DNA from 2 places in the Streptomyces sp. 11x1 genome. Region 1 is predicted to be linked to the other one. Evidence: riboswitches for the same ligand, from Rfam matches in the RefSeq annotation. Region 1 holds a riboswitch; the other holds the start of a gene.
The links. Region 1 has a riboswitch for glycine ahead of gcvT (glycine cleavage system aminomethyltransferase GcvT). Riboswitches for the same ligand answer to the same signal wherever they lie in the genome.
Positions count from the first base shown of each region.

Region 2: another riboswitch for glycine. It lies ahead of gcvP (aminomethyl-transferring glycine dehydrogenase); the one in region 1 lies ahead of gcvT (glycine cleavage system aminomethyltransferase GcvT).

Region 1 covers NZ_CP122458.1:3,111,461-3,118,798, reverse strand. Annotated here, with positions in the region: gene P8T65_RS13505 (L-serine ammonia-lyase) at 1-1,251, opposite strand, end outside; gene glyA (serine hydroxymethyltransferase) at 1,362-2,627, opposite strand; gene gcvH (glycine cleavage system protein GcvH) at 2,646-3,023, opposite strand; gene gcvT (glycine cleavage system aminomethyltransferase GcvT) at 3,143-4,270, opposite strand; glycine riboswitch at 4,441-4,539, opposite strand; gene P8T65_RS13485 (AAA family ATPase) at 4,751-5,428, shown strand; gene P8T65_RS13480 (enhanced serine sensitivity protein SseB) at 5,503-6,279, shown strand; gene P8T65_RS13475 (enhanced serine sensitivity protein SseB C-terminal domain-containing protein) at 6,484-7,239, shown strand.
Region 2 covers NZ_CP122458.1:9,068,372-9,075,709, reverse strand. Annotated here, with positions in the region: gene gcvP (aminomethyl-transferring glycine dehydrogenase) at 1-2,660, opposite strand, end outside; glycine riboswitch at 2,833-2,929, opposite strand; gene P8T65_RS39895 (PRC-barrel domain-containing protein) at 3,054-3,422, shown strand; gene P8T65_RS39890 (DNA polymerase IV) at 3,665-5,026, opposite strand; gene P8T65_RS39885 (MerR family transcriptional regulator) at 5,120-5,647, opposite strand; gene P8T65_RS39880 (bifunctional nuclease family protein) at 6,066-6,539, opposite strand; gene P8T65_RS39875 (MerR family transcriptional regulator) at 6,624-7,338, opposite strand, start outside.

The sequences.
Region 1 (7,338 bases):
GGTGCCGTCGCCCCGCATCGCCATACGCGCGGCGGTGACGGCCTTCACCGCCGCCATGCCGTTGCGTTCGATGCAGGGGATCTGGACGAGGCCGCCGACGGGGTCGCAGGTGAGGCCGAGGTTGTGTTCCATGCCGATCTCGGCGGCGTTCTCGACCTGTTCGGGGGAGCCGCCCAGCACCTCCGCCAGCGCGCCCGCCGCCATGGAGCAGGCGGAGCCGACCTCGCCCTGGCAGCCGACCTCGGCGCCGGAGATGGAGGCGTTCTCCTTGAAGAGCATGCCGATGGCGCCGGCCGCGAGCAGGAAGCGCACGACGCCGTCCTCGTCCGCGCCGGGCACGAAGTTGATGTAGTAGTGGAGGACGGCGGGGATGATGCCGGCCGCACCGTTCGTCGGAGCCGTCACGACCCGGCCCCCGGCGGCGTTCTCCTCGTTCACGGCCATCGCGTAGAGCGTGATCCACTCCATGGCGCGGGCCGACGGGTCGCCCTCGGCGCGCAGTTGGCGGGCGGAGACGGCCGCACGGCGGCGGACCTTCAGACCGCCCGGAAGGATCCCCTCACGGGTCATGCCCCGGGAGACACAGGCCTGCATCACCCCCCAGATGTCCAAAAGCCCGGAGCGGATCTCCTCCTCCGTGCGCCAGGCCCGTTCGTTCTCCAGCATCAGCGCGGAGATGGACAGGCCCGTCTCCCCGGTCAGGCGCAGCAGTTCGTCGCCCGTGCGGAAGGGGTACTTCAGGACCGTGTCGTCGAGCTTGATCCGGTCCGCCCCGACGGCCTCCTCGTCGACGACGAAACCGCCGCCCACCGAGTAGTAGGTCTTGGACAGGAGTTCGGCGCCGTCGGCGCCGTGGGCCCAGATCGTCATGCCGTTGGCGTGGTAGGGCAGCGTCTCGCGCCGGTGCAGGACGAGGTCCTCGTCGAAGGCGAACGGGATCTCGTGGTCGCCGAGGAGACGGATGCGACCCGATGCCTTGATCGCCTCCACGCGGTCGTCGGCCGACTCGACGTCCACCGTGCGCGGTGAGGCGCCCTCCAGACCCAGCAGCACGGCCTTGGGGGTGCCGTGGCCGTGACCGGTCGCGCCCAACGAGCCGTACAGCTCGACGCGTACGGAGGCGACGCCCGCGAGCAGTTCCTCGTTGCGCAGCCGGCGGGCGAACATCCGGGCGGCCCGCATCGGGCCGACCGTGTGGGAGCTGGACGGGCCGATGCCGATCGAGAACAGGTCGAAGACCGAGATGGCCACGGTGACTCCTCAGAACGGGGGAGGGTTGTGCAGGGGGTGGGGCACCGCGCTCACTTCCCAGTGTGCGCGGTGCCCCGGAAAAGCGGGACTACGGGCCGGTGAAGCCCGGGTTACTTCCCCAGCCCCGGGTAGAGCGGGTGCTTGTCGGCGAGTGCCTTGACCCGGGTCTTGAGCGCCTCGGCGTCGTAGGCCGGCTTGAGCGCCTCGGCGATGACGTCGGCGACCTCGGTGAAGTCCTCGGCGGTGAAGCCGCGGGTGGCCAGCGCGGGCGTGCCGATGCGCAGGCCGGAGGTGACCATCGGCGGACGCGGGTCGTTGGGGACCGCGTTGCGGTTGACGGTGATGCCGACCTCGTGGAGGCGGTCCTCGGCCTGCTGCCCGTCCAGCTCGGAATGGCGCAGGTCGACCAGGATCAGATGCACGTCGGTGCCGCCGGAGAGCACGTCGACACCGGCCTCACGGGCGTCCGGGGCCGTCAGCCGCTCCGCCAGGATCCGCGCGCCCTCGACCGTGCGCCGCTGGCGCTCCTTGAACTCCTCCGACGCGGCGACCTTGAAGGACACCGCCTTCGCCGCGATGACGTGCTCCAGCGGGCCGCCCTGGAAACCGGGGAACACCGAGGAGTTCAGCTTCTTCGCGAACTCCTTCTTCGCCAGGATGATGCCGCCGCGCGGCCCGCCGAGCGTCTTGTGGGTCGTGGAGGTGACCACGTCGGCGTAGGGCACCGGGTTGGGGTGCAGCCCGGCCGCGACCAGACCCGCGAAGTGCGCCATGTCCACCCACAGACGGGCGCCGACCCCGTCGGCGATCCGGCGGAACTCCGCGAAGTCCAGCTGACGCGGGTACGCCGACCAGCCCGCGATGATCACCTTGGGCCGGTGCTCCTTGGCCAGGCGCTCCAGCTCCGCCATGTCGACCAGGCCGGTCGCGGTGTCCACGTGGTAGGCGACGACCTCGAACTGCTTGCCCGAGAAGTTCAGCCGCATGCCGTGGGTGAGGTGGCCGCCGTGCGCCAGGTCCAGCCCGAGGATGGTGTCGCCGGGCTGGGCGAGGGCGAACAGCGCGGCCTGGTTGGCGGAGGCGCCCGAGTGCGGCTGCACGTTGGCGTACTCGGCGCCGAACAGCTCCTTCACCCGGTCGATGGCGATCTGCTCGGCGACGTCGACATGCTCACAGCCGCCGTAGTAGCGGCGGCCCGGGTAGCCCTCGGCGTACTTGTTGGTCAGGACCGACCCCTGCGCCTCCATGACCGCCACCGGAGCGAAGTTCTCCGAGGCGATCATCTCCAGGGTGGACTGCTGACGGTGCAGCTCGGCGTCGACGGCGGCCGCGACGTCCGGGTCCAACTCGTGCAGGGGCGTGTTCAGAAGCGACATGCGTACGACCTCGTCTTCTCAGCCGGCGGTGTGGGCGACGTACTCGTCGGCGGAGAGCAGGTCGTCCGGCTCCTCCGCGACGCGCACCTTGAACAGCCACCCGCCCTCGAAGGGGGCGGTGTTCACCAGCGACGGGTCGCTCACGACGTCCTCGTTGATCTCGGTGATCTCACCGGAGACCGGCGAGTACAGGTCGCTGACCGACTTCGTGGACTCCAGTTCGCCACAGGTCTCGCCCGCGGTCACCGTGGAGCCCACCTCGGGGAGCTGGGCGTAGACGACATCGCCGAGCGCGTTCGCCGCGAACTCCGTGATGCCGACCGTCGAGACGCCGTCCTCGGCGACCGACAGCCACTCGTGCTCCTTGCTGTAGCGCAGCTGCTGGGGGTTGCTCATGGCCTGAATTCTCCTGTACGCGAGGGAGTGGTGATGAAGGGGGGACTGCTGAAACCGCTGTTGAGCAGCGCGAATGTGCCCAGTGTCACGCTCGGGCCGGGCCGCCGCGCGCCCAGTGTCTACTTCTGGCGCTTGTAGAAGGGCAGCGCCACGACCTCGTACGGCTCGTGGCTGCCCCGGATGTCCACGCCCACACCGGCCGTACCCGGCGCGGAGTGCGCGGCGTCGACGTACGCCATCGCGATCGGCTTGCCCAGCGTGGGGGAGGGGGCGCCCGAGGTGACCTCGCCGATCACCTGGCCGTCGGCGACGACCGGGTAGCCGGCGCGCGGCACCCGGCGGCCCTCGGCGACCAGCCCGACGAGGACGCGCGGCGGCTCGTGGTTGGCGTGCTCGGCGGCCTCGCGCAGGGCCGCGCGGCCCACGAAGTCGCCCTCCTTCTCGAACTTCACGACCCGCCCGAGCCCGGCGTCGAAGGGCGTCAGCGCGGTCGACAGCTCATGCCCGTACAGCGGCATGCCCGCCTCCAGCCGGAGCGTGTCCCGGCAGGACAGCCCGCACGGCACCAGGCCGACGCCCTCGCCCGCCTTCGTCAGCGCCTGCCACAGCTCGACCGCGTGCTCCGGCTTCACGAACAGCTCGAAGCCGTCCTCGCCGGTGTAGCCGGTGCGGGCGATCAGCGCGGGCACCCCGGCGACCGTGCCGGGCAGCCCCGCGTAGTACTTCAGGCCGTCGAGGTCGGCGTCGGTGAGGGAGGCCAGGATCCCGGGCGACTCGGGGCCCTGCACGGCCAGCAGCGCATAGGCGTCCCGGTCGTCGCGCACCTCGGCGTCGAAGCCGGCGGAACGCTCCACGAGCGCGTCCAGCACCACCTGGGCGTTGGAGGCGTTCGCGACGACCAGGTACTCGGTCTCGCCCAGCCGGTAGACGATCAGGTCGTCGAGGATGCCGCCGTCCTCGCGGCAGATCATGGTGTAGCGGGCACGGCCGACGCCGACGCTGCCGATGTTGCCCACGAGGGCGTGGTTCAGGAGAGTTGCGGCCTGCGGTCCGGTCACCGTGATCTCGCCCATGTGGGAGAGGTCGAAGAGGCCGGCCTTCGTGCGGACGGCGAGGTGCTCGTCCCGCTCGGAGCCGTAGCGCAGGGGCATGTCCCAGCCCGCGAAGTCGGTCATCGTCGCGCCGAGCGAGCGGTGCAGGGCGTCGAGCGCGGTACGGCGCGGTTCAGTGGTGGAGCTGCTGCTCATCGGATTCTGCTCCCAGTGCAAGACAGGCGACAGGCGAGGGAAAGTCCTCCCCATCTGTCATCGGAACCTGAGAGGTTCACCACGACCGTACGTACCGGTGGTCGTGACTTGCACCGTGGGTGGAGCCGGCCCCCCGTAAAGGAGAGGTGCGGCCCGCTTTTCAGATGTGCCTCGCCCGCGCGGTATCTGGGCCTGAGAGATTCAAGGGAGGTACTTGCTCCTTCGGCGCCCCAGCGATGGACTGCTGGGAGCTCTCCCGCGCGGATTCAAGCGGCCGGTATGCAGTTGGCGCGGACATCATTGCACGCATCGACGCGGGGCGGCAGGGGGAGCTTCGAGAGGTGGGGGACGACGGAGGGGAGCCGGGCACAGCGGTCCGTAGCACTCTTGTGGCCATACGAGGACTGAATCAGGAGGGATCGGGCATTACCTTTTCTTTACGGTCTGTGGGGATGGGACCTCCATACCCCGGGGAGGACGATCACGGTGAACAGGACCAGGGCGTACGCGACGACCTCGGGTGTCGCGATGCCCAAGCAGCCCATCGCACCGGCCGGTGCGGCCTGCGGCCCGTTCCCGAGGGCGGTCGTCCGCGACCTCCGGGGGCGGTCCGGGCGCAGTCCCCACGAGCTGTCCTTCGGGCCGGACGACCTGGTGGTCGTCACCGGGCTCCCCGGCAGCGGCAAGTCGACCCTGATGCGGCGGGCCGTGCCCGGCACTCGCATCGATTCCCAGGACACGCGCGACCGCTTCGACGACCGCTTCGCCCGCCATCTGCCGTACGCCGTCTACCGCCCCTTCGTGCGCCTCGCGCACTACGCCGGGCTGCGACGCGCCCTCCGCTCGGGGGAGGGCGTGGTCGTGCACGACTGCGGGGCACAGGCGTGGGTGCGCAACTGGCTCGCGCGCGAGGCCCGCCGCCGGGGCGGCACGCTGCACCTGCTGTTGCTCGACGTCACTCCCGGCGAGGCCCGGGACGGGCAGCGGGAGCGGGGCCGGGGCGTCTCCCGGTACGCGTTCGCCCGGCACCGGGGGGCGATGACCCGGCTGCTTCGGGCGGTGGAGAAGGGGAGACTGCCCAAGGGGTGCGGGGCGGCCGTCCTCATCGACCGGGCCGCCGCCGATGTCCTGAAGCGGATCGACTTCCCACGCTCCTGAGGGGCGCGCCCCCGCCCCGGGAGCAATTAAGGTGCAGGGACAACAGCATCACGGAGCAAAGCGGTAGGCAGCAGATGGACTTCCCGGCGGACTTTCCGGCACAGGCGTATCCCCATGGGCACGGCGGATGGCCCGGCAACGAGCTGGAGGAGGTGCTGTCCGCCTCGCTCGGGGTGCCCCAGGCAGGGGCGCGGATCGTGGAGGTGCTGGCCCGCAGCTTCGTGTGGGTGCCGCTGCCGGAGGGCGGCGGCCCGCAGAGCGGTCAGCTCGACCTGCCGACCATGGAGTTCGACGGGCAGGCGTACGTGCCGGTCTTCAGCTCCGAGGAACAGTTCCGGCAGGTCGTCGGCAACCACATGTCGTACACGATCGCCCCGGCCGTCGAGTTCGCGCGGGGTCTGCCCCCGCAGGTCGGACTCGCCCTCAACCCCGACGGAGTCGTGGGCATCCCGCTGCCGCCGCCCGCCGTGGCCGAGCTGTGCCGGGCCGGCCGGACCCCGCTGGACGGAACGGCGAGCGGTGCGCGGGTCCGCCTCTTCGAACCGGACTGGCAGGAGGATCCGGTGGACTTCCTGGCCGCGGCCTCCGCCGAGTTCGCCGGCACCGGAGTCGTCCTCTCCGCCCGCCGCTGCCTCGCCACCGTCGAGACCGCCGACCCCGTGATGTTCATCGGCGTCGAGCTGGTCTCCTGGGAGGCGGACCGCTCCCTCCCCCTCGCCGCCCTCGGCCGGGTCCTCACCAAGGCGCCCGTCCCCTGGCCGGTCAACATGGTCTTCCTGGACGTGGCCCAGGACCCGGTGGGCGACTGGCTCCGCGAAAAGGTACGCCCCTTCTACCAACAGGGCTACTGACCAGCGCGCCGAAGGGGCGCGGGGCTGTGCCCTATGCGGCTCCGCCGCGTGGGCGCGATCAACCCCGCACGACCCGCGGTCCGCAGGTCACCGCAACCCCCGAGCCCTGACCGGCTCAACCTGTCCACCACCTAAGCTGTTCCCAAAACCAAGGTCCAACACCGAAGGGCGGCCAACGTGAGCGGCAGCGGCAACGTCGAGCACATGCTGCGCCAGGTGACGCCGGGGCGTTACGACGCCTACGAGGCGCTGCTGCGTGCCCTCGCCACCCCGTCCTCCGGCCAGATCTGGATGCTGCTCTGGCACGGCCAGGCGGGCTCCCCGGACGCCCAGTACGGGAACATGGAAGTCGACGGGTTCAACTACGCCCCGTGTGTGACCTCCGCCCAGGAGCTCTCCGCCAGTGGCTGGAACCGCAGTTACGAGGTGGTCGACGGCCTCGACGTGGCCCGCACCCTCTACCCCGACCACTACGGCCTCTGGCTCAACCCGCACGCGCCGGGCGGCGGCGTCGGCATTCCCTGGCTCGACCTGCGCCGGATCGCGACCGGCCTGGAGCGGCAGCCCGCCGGCCCCCTCAGACTGTCCGAACCGGCCATCGAGATCCCGCAGTTCTACGCCCTGCTGACACAGAACGCCCACCGCACGCCCGCCGTGCGCTCGCTGCGCCGCGCCTGGGTGCAGCCCGCGCTCGGCGCGCCGTACCTGGCCATCGGCCTCGACGTGTACGACACCTCGCCGCCGGCCGTCGACTCGGTGCGGGCGATGATGCAGCAGTCCGTCGGCGCGGTCCCGGACGGGCTGCCCGTCTCCACCGTCGCCATGTCCGACGAGTACGACCCGGTCGCCATGTGGCTGCGCGCGGGCGCCCGCCCCTTCTACGACCGCGAGGCCCACGCCCCGGCCCCCGCCCAGGCCCCGGCCGCAGGGTACGGCTACCCGGGGCCGCCCTCGTACTGACGCCCCCGGCCTCCGCCGAGAGTGCGTGCTCTTCGCTCACGCACCGCTTCCCACAGCTGTGCTCTTCTGGTGTTCGCTGCGCGCTCCGGCGCCCCGACC
Region 2 (7,338 bases), 6.0 Mb from region 1:
GCGACCTTCTCGATCTCCGCACGGATGGCGATCATCGCGTCGCAGAACCGGTCCAGCTCACCGAGGTCCTCCGACTCGGTCGGCTCGATCATCAGCGTCCCGGCCACCGGGAACGACATCGTCGGCGCATGGAAGCCGTAGTCGATCAGCCGCTTGGCGATGTCGTCGACGCTCACCCCGGTCGCCTTGGCCAGCGGCCGCAGGTCGACGATGCACTCGTGCGCCACGAGCCCGCCGGGACCGGTGTAGAGCACCGGGTAGTGCGGCTCCAGCCGCTTGGCGATGTAGTTGGCGCTGAGCACCGCCACCTGAGTGGCCCGCTTGAGCCCCTCGCCGCCCATGAGCCGGACGTACGCCCACGAGATGGGCAGGATGCCCGCCGAGCCCCACGGCGCCGCCGAGATCGGGCCCACGCCCGTCTCCGGACCGGCCGCGGGCTGCAACGGGTGGTTGGGCAGGAACGGCGCCAGGTGCTCGCGCACCGCCACCGGCCCGACGCCCGGACCGCCGCCGCCGTGCGGGATGCAGAACGTCTTGTGCAGGTTCAGGTGCGAGACGTCGCCGCCGAAGTGTCCCGGCTTGGCGAGCCCCACCAGCGCGTTGAGGTTGGCCCCGTCGACGTAGACCTGCCCACCGGCGTCGTGCACCTGCGCGCAGATGTCGGCCACGTGCTCCTCGAACACACCGTGCGTGGACGGGTACGTGATCATCAGCACGGACAGCTCGTCACGGTACTGCTCGATCTTCGCCCGCAGGTCCTCGACGTCGATCTCGCCGTCCTCGGCGGTCTTCACGACGACGACCTTCATCCCGGCCATGACGGCGCTCGCCGCGTTGGTGCCGTGCGCGGAGGACGGGATGAGGCACACGGTCCGCTGCGCGTCGCCGTTGGCCCGGTGGTAGCCGCGCACAGCCAGCAGCCCGGCCAGCTCGCCCTGCGAGCCGGCGTTCGGCTGCAGCGACACCTTGTCGTACCCGGTGGCCTCCGCCAGGCGCTCCTCCAGCTCACGGATGAGCGTGAGGTACCCCTGCGCCTGCCCGGCGGGCGCGAACGGGTGCAGCTGCCCGAACTCCGGCCAGGTCACCGGCTCCATCTCGGTGGTCGCGTTGAGCTTCATCGTGCAGGAGCCCAGCGGGATCATGCCCCGGTCCAGCGCGTAGTCCCGGTCGGCGAGCCGGCGCAGATAGCGCAGCATCGCGGTCTCGGAGCGGTACTCGTGGAACACCGGGTGCGTGAGGTAGTCGTCCGACCGCAGCAACGCCTCGGGCAGCGTGTCGTCGGCGGCGGCGTCCAGGGCCTCGACATCCCCCTCCACCCCGAACGCGGTCCACACGGCGCCGAGCTGCGCCCGGGTGGTGGTCTCGTCGCAGGAGATCGACACCAGGTCGGCGTCCACCGGGTGCAGGTTCACGCCATGTTCCCGCGCGGCCGCCACGACCTCACCGGCCCGCCCGGGCACCCGCACGGTGAGCGTGTCGAAGTACGCGCCGTGCACGACCTCGATGCCACCGGCGGCGAGCCCCGCGGCGAGCACGGTGGCGTACCGGTGCGTACGCCGGGCGATGGTCCGCAGCCCCTCCGGCCCGTGGTAGACGGCGTACATCCCGGCCATCACGGCGAGCAGCACCTGAGCCGTACAGATGTTGCTGGTCGCCTTCTCCCGACGGATGTGCTGCTCCCGCGTCTGCAGGGCGAGCCGGTACGCCTTGTGTCCGTCCTCGTCCACGGAGACGCCCACGAGCCGCCCGGGCAGGCTGCGCGCGAACTTCTCCTGTACGGCCATGTAGCCCGCGTGCGGACCGCCGAAGCCCATCGGCACACCGAACCGCTGTGTCGTGCCCACCGCGATGTCGGCACCCAGCTCACCGGGCGACGCCAGCAGCGTGAGGGCGAGCAGGTCGGCGGCGACGGTGACCAGCGCGCCGAGCCGGTGCGCCTGCTCGACGACCGGCTTCAGATCGCGTACGGCACCGGAGGCGCCGGGGTACTGAAGCAGCACCCCGTTGATCTCCCGCTCGGCGATGTCGGCCGGGATCCCCTCGCTCAGGTCCGCAACGACGACCTCGACCCCGGTCGGTTCGGCACGGGTCTGGATCACGGCGATCGTCTGCGGCAGCGCGTCCGCGTCGACGAGGAAGAGCCCCTTCTTGTTCTTCCCCATGCGCCGGGACAGCGCCATCGCCTCGGCGGCGGCGGTGCCCTCGTCGAGCAGGGAGGCCCCGGAGGTGGGCAGCCCGGTCAGTTCGGCGACGACCGTCTGGAAATTGAGCAGTGCCTCCAGGCGCCCCTGGGAGATCTCGGGCTGATACGGCGTGTAGGCGGTGTACCAGGCCGGGTTCTCCATGACGTTGCGCAGGATGACGGGCGGCGTGAAGGTCCCGTAGTACCCGAGCCCGATCATCGACCCGAGCACCTGGTTGCGGTCCGCCAGCGAACGCAGCTCCGCCAGTACCTCGGCCTCGGTGCGGGCACCCGGCAGATCGAGCACCTCGGCGTTCTTGATCACATCGGGCACCGCGGCGGCCGTCAGCTCGTCGAGCGAGCCGTACCCGACGTGCGCGAGCATCTTGGCCCGGGCCTCGACGTCCGGGCCGATGTGGCGCCGCTCGAAGGGGATTCCCTGTTCGAGCTCGGAGAGCGGAATGCGATGGGCGGTCATTACGGAGGCCTCCTGGTCTGACACGACCTTCGAGGGGCACCACGGCACGGGTGCCCGGACGGCCTCCCCCTCTGTCATCTCAACCTGAGAGTTTCACCGGTCCTGGTTCGGGCCGGTTTTCACCGTCGGTGAGAGCGGGAGCCGTGACACCCGCTCTGCTTTCCAGAGTGACCTCGTCCGTGCGGTACGTGGGCCTGAGAGATTCCGGGGAGGATTTGCTCCTTCGGCGCCTCCGGATGGTGTCCGGAGGACTCTCCCGCACGGGGTCAACAGCCGCTGCCAGCGTATCAGCGCGGTCAACGCACTCACCTTCGAGTGGCCGCCGCCCCCGATGTGCCTTTTCGTAGTCATGAGACACGATGTGTGACTGTTTTGCGACCATATGGAGGGCCCGTGCAGACCGACATCGATCCGCGCAACCTGATCGGCCGCAAGGCGTTCGACCGCAGAGGCAGCAAGATCGGCACCGTGGACGAGGTCTACCTCGACGACGCCACGGGCATCCCCGAGTGGGCCGCGATACGCATGGGCTTCTTCGGCCGCGACGCTTTCGTCCCCCTGGAGCCCAGCGAACTGGTCGAGGGCACCCTCCGCGTTCCCTTCGAACGCTCCCTCATCAAGGACGCCCCCGACTTCGGCGTGGGCCGCCACCTCTCCCCGGAACAGGAACTCCAGCTCTACCACCACTACGGCCTGGACACGGCCCCACCCCCACCCCTGGACCACGACTTCGGCAACACAGCAGGCAAGGACGACACCTGACCCCGCCCCTCCCCGAACCGGCCCTCCCCCCGAGCCGACCATCCGCCCGACCCTCCCGCGAGTCGGCGACCCGTCCGGCCCTCCCCCGAGCCGGCCACCCGCCTGACCCGGCACGGGCCCTCCCGGGGCCGCCACCCCCGGCCCTCTCGCGAGCCACCGCCCTTTCATTCCCGGCCTGCCCCTGATCCCCGCCGCGACGGCGCTCAGCCCCGGCGGCACGGCCCGGCGGCGCCCAGCCTTGCTCAGCCCCGCACCCCACCCTGCACCAACGGCAACGGCTCAGCCGGTTCCAGCTCCGGATCGTCGGTCCGGAACGTCCGCACACGCCCGGGCTCCACGTCGTCCGGCGTCTCGAACCGCACGGTCACCCGCCCCAGTCCACTTCCCTGCACCCACCCGTGCCCGTACTCGGCATGGCGCACGTCGTGCCCGGCTCTCCACTGCCGCTCCCCACCCGCACGCTCCTCGACAGCGGGCGCATCCACAGCGACCCCGGCGGCCCCGGCATCGTCCTGGACAGGACCCACCTCACCGGCCGCCTGCGCGAACAGGTCCTCCTGCGTGTAGTCGGCGAGACCGCTGACGCCCACCCCCAGCAGCCGCACACCACCTGTCGTGTCCACGGCCTCCAGCAGCCGCCCCGCCGCCTCCCGCACCACCGTGGGGTCGTCCGTGGGCCCCCGCAACGTCTCGGACCGGGTCAGCGTCGAGAAGTCGTACCGCCGCACCTTCAGCACGATCGTCCGCCCCGACAGCCCGGCCCCCCGCAGCCTCCGCACACACCGGTCCGCGAGCCGCTGCACCTCCATCCGCACCCGCACCCGGTCATGGATGTCGACGTCGTACGTGTCCTCCACCGACACCGACTTGGTGTCCCGCTCGGCCACGACCGCGCGGTCGTCCCGCGCCAGCGCCATCGCGTACAGCCCGTGCCCGTGCGCCTTGCCCAGCAGCCGGACGATCTCGTCCTCCCCGGCCTCCACGATCTCCTCGACCGTGGCGATCCCTGCCCGCCGCAGATGGTCCCCGGTCGCCGGCCCCACGCCCGGCAGGATCCGTACGGACATCGGCCCCAACAACGCCCGCTCGGTCCCGGGCTCGATCAGCACCAGCCCGTCCGGCTTGGCCTGCTCGGAAGCGATCTTCGCGATCATCTTGGAGGCCGCGAGCCCCACGGAGCCGGTGAGCGCGGTCACCGCCCGTATGTCCGCCCGCAACCGCACCCCCACCAGCCGCGCGGACTCCTCGTCCCAGGCCGCTCCTCCGGCCTCCAGGTCCACGAACGCCTCGTCCAGGCTCAACGGCTCCACCAGTGGAGACAGATCCCGCAAGAGCCCCATGACCTGATCGCTGATCGCCCGGTAGAACGTGAAGCGCGGCGTGAGATACGCGGCGTTGGGAGCGAGCCGACGCGCCTGCGCCATCGGCATCGCCGAGTGCACCCCGAAGACCCGCGCCTCGTACGAGGCGGTCGCGACCACTCCCCGGGGCCCCAACCCGCCCACCACAACGGCTTTCCCGCGCAGACTCGGCTTGGACGCCTGCTCCGCCGAGGCATAGAAGGCATCCATGTCGAGATGCAGGATGGTGGGCGCGGTTCTCACATGTCCGATGCTGCCCTACGCCACTGACAATGCCCCATGTCCCGCGTCGACGACGGCATCGCTGCTCACACCTCCCGGCCCCGCGCCGGCCTCTCAGACCGCCCGGTTGCGTCGCCGCGCCAACTCGTCCGACGGGTTGTGTCCCACGAATGTCTCCCCGGTGTCGACCCGTTCTCCGTGCAGCTGGGAGAGAGCGCTTTCCACATCACGCCAAACGACCCCCACGGCAATCCCGAAGACCCCCTGGCCGCCCTGGAGCAGGGCGTGGACCTCGTCGGGCGAGGTGCACTCGTAGACCGTCGCCCCGTCGCTCATCAGCGTCATCCGCTCCAGATCACTGAAGCCCCGCTCCCTCAGGTGCTGGACGGCGCTGCGGATGTTCTGCAGCGACACCCCCGTGTCGAGGAACCGTTTCACGATCTTGAGGACGACGACGTCCCGGAAGCTGTAGAGGCGCTGCGTCCCGGAGCCCTGCGCTGAACGCACACTCGGCTCCACGAGACCCGTGCGGGCCCAGTAGTCGAGCTGCCGGTAGGTGATGCCGGCCGCCGCGCACGCGGTGGGACCGCGGTAGCCGACGTTCTCATGCGGCTCGGACGCCGCCTCCGCGCTGTCCTGCACGACCGCGGGCCGCTGCGGGATGTGACCGGCCGCGCTGCTGTGAAGCTGGTACGGGCCGCTGTCCCCCAGCCTGCGTCCGGGGGCACCCCCAGCCGTACCGTCGCCGCTGCTTCTCACGCCGACCTCCGTCCTTGACCTGCCTTATCGACGGTAGGCAGCCACCAAGGGTGCGTCAACGACCACCGCACTCGCCACGCCGAGTGATAATCACCCTGAGAGTGGTTTCGCGTGCCCTCCCGCGGGGAAAGGCTAGCTGAATGCACTCCGGCGGAGCCGACTGACGGTGCACAGTCCCCGGCACGTGCGGGCCCCGCTCGGACGCCCTCAGAGCAGCAACGCCCCGCCACCTGGATACATGCACGGACATCCGCGACGGCGGCGCCGAGACCGCACGGCCTCGCACCACCGCCCACCCGGCTCACTGACTGTTCGTACCGAAGTCCTCGGGCGAGATCTGGTCGAGGAACTCGCGGAACTTCTCCACCTCGTCCTCCTGCTCGTCCGGGATCGCGATGCCCGCGTCGTCGAGCACCCCGTCACTGCCAAAGATCGGCGTACCGGTACGCAACGCCAGCGCTATGGCGTCGGACGGCCGCGCACTCACCTCGACCCCACTGGCGAACACCAGCTCCGCGTAGAAGACGCCCTCACGCAGGTCGGTGATGCGCACTTCCGTGAGCTCCTGGCCGACGGCCTCCAGCACATCCTTGAACAGGTCGTGGGTCAGCGGCCGCGCGGGGGCCATGCCCTGCTGGGCGAAAGCGATCGCCGTCGCCTCCCCCGGCCCGATCCAGATGGGGAGGTAACGATCGCCTCCCACTTCGCGCAGGAGCACGATCGGTTGGTTGGAGGGCATCTCGACCCGGACACCTACGACATCGAGCTCGTTCACACAGCAACCCTAGGCCGTGCTCGGGACGTTTGGGTAGTCGGGCACAGATCGGCCGCCCGATCCGCCACAGGCGAACACCGCGCCTCAGCGGATTCGAACGCCCAGCGCGCTGCGCACCAGAGCCGCGTGCAGCTTCACCGTGAGCCCCGCCAGCTCCCGCGTGCGGTCCTCCGCATGGGCCCTGGTCTGCGGATTGCGATGCAGACGCAGCGGCGCCACCACCTGATCCACGAGCCCCGCCTCGCGATCCGCGGCGGCCCGCATCACCCTCAGATGCCGTGGCTCGATACCGAACCGCCCCAGTTCGACCACAAGCGTGGCGACGGTGAGCGTCTCGGCCTCGTACGAACCGTCCGGCAGCGCGGCCACCAGCCCGTACGACTCCCACTCCGCCAGCTGCTCCTCGTCGATCCCGGCGCCGGCCAGAAGCTCATCACGCCCGATCCGGGCCGCCGGCGTCTCCTCCGGCTCCCCGAAGAGCTCGCTCAGGCGCTCTCCGTCGCCCACGTCACGCTGACGCCCCACGGACGGCAGCCGTACGTCCTCGCCGCGCTCCAGGGCCTCCAGATACTCGCGGATCACCTTGAGCGGCAGATAGTGGTCCCGCTGCATCCTGAGAACGTGCCCCAGGCGCTCGACGTCCTCGGCGCTGAACTTGCGATACCCCGAGGGGGTCCGCTGCGGCTCGATGAGCCCCTCCGACTCCAGGAAACGGATCTTGGAGATGGTTACCTCGGGGAACTCCTCGCGCAGTGCGTTCAGCACCGTGCCGATGCTCACTAGGCCACTGTCCGCGGCG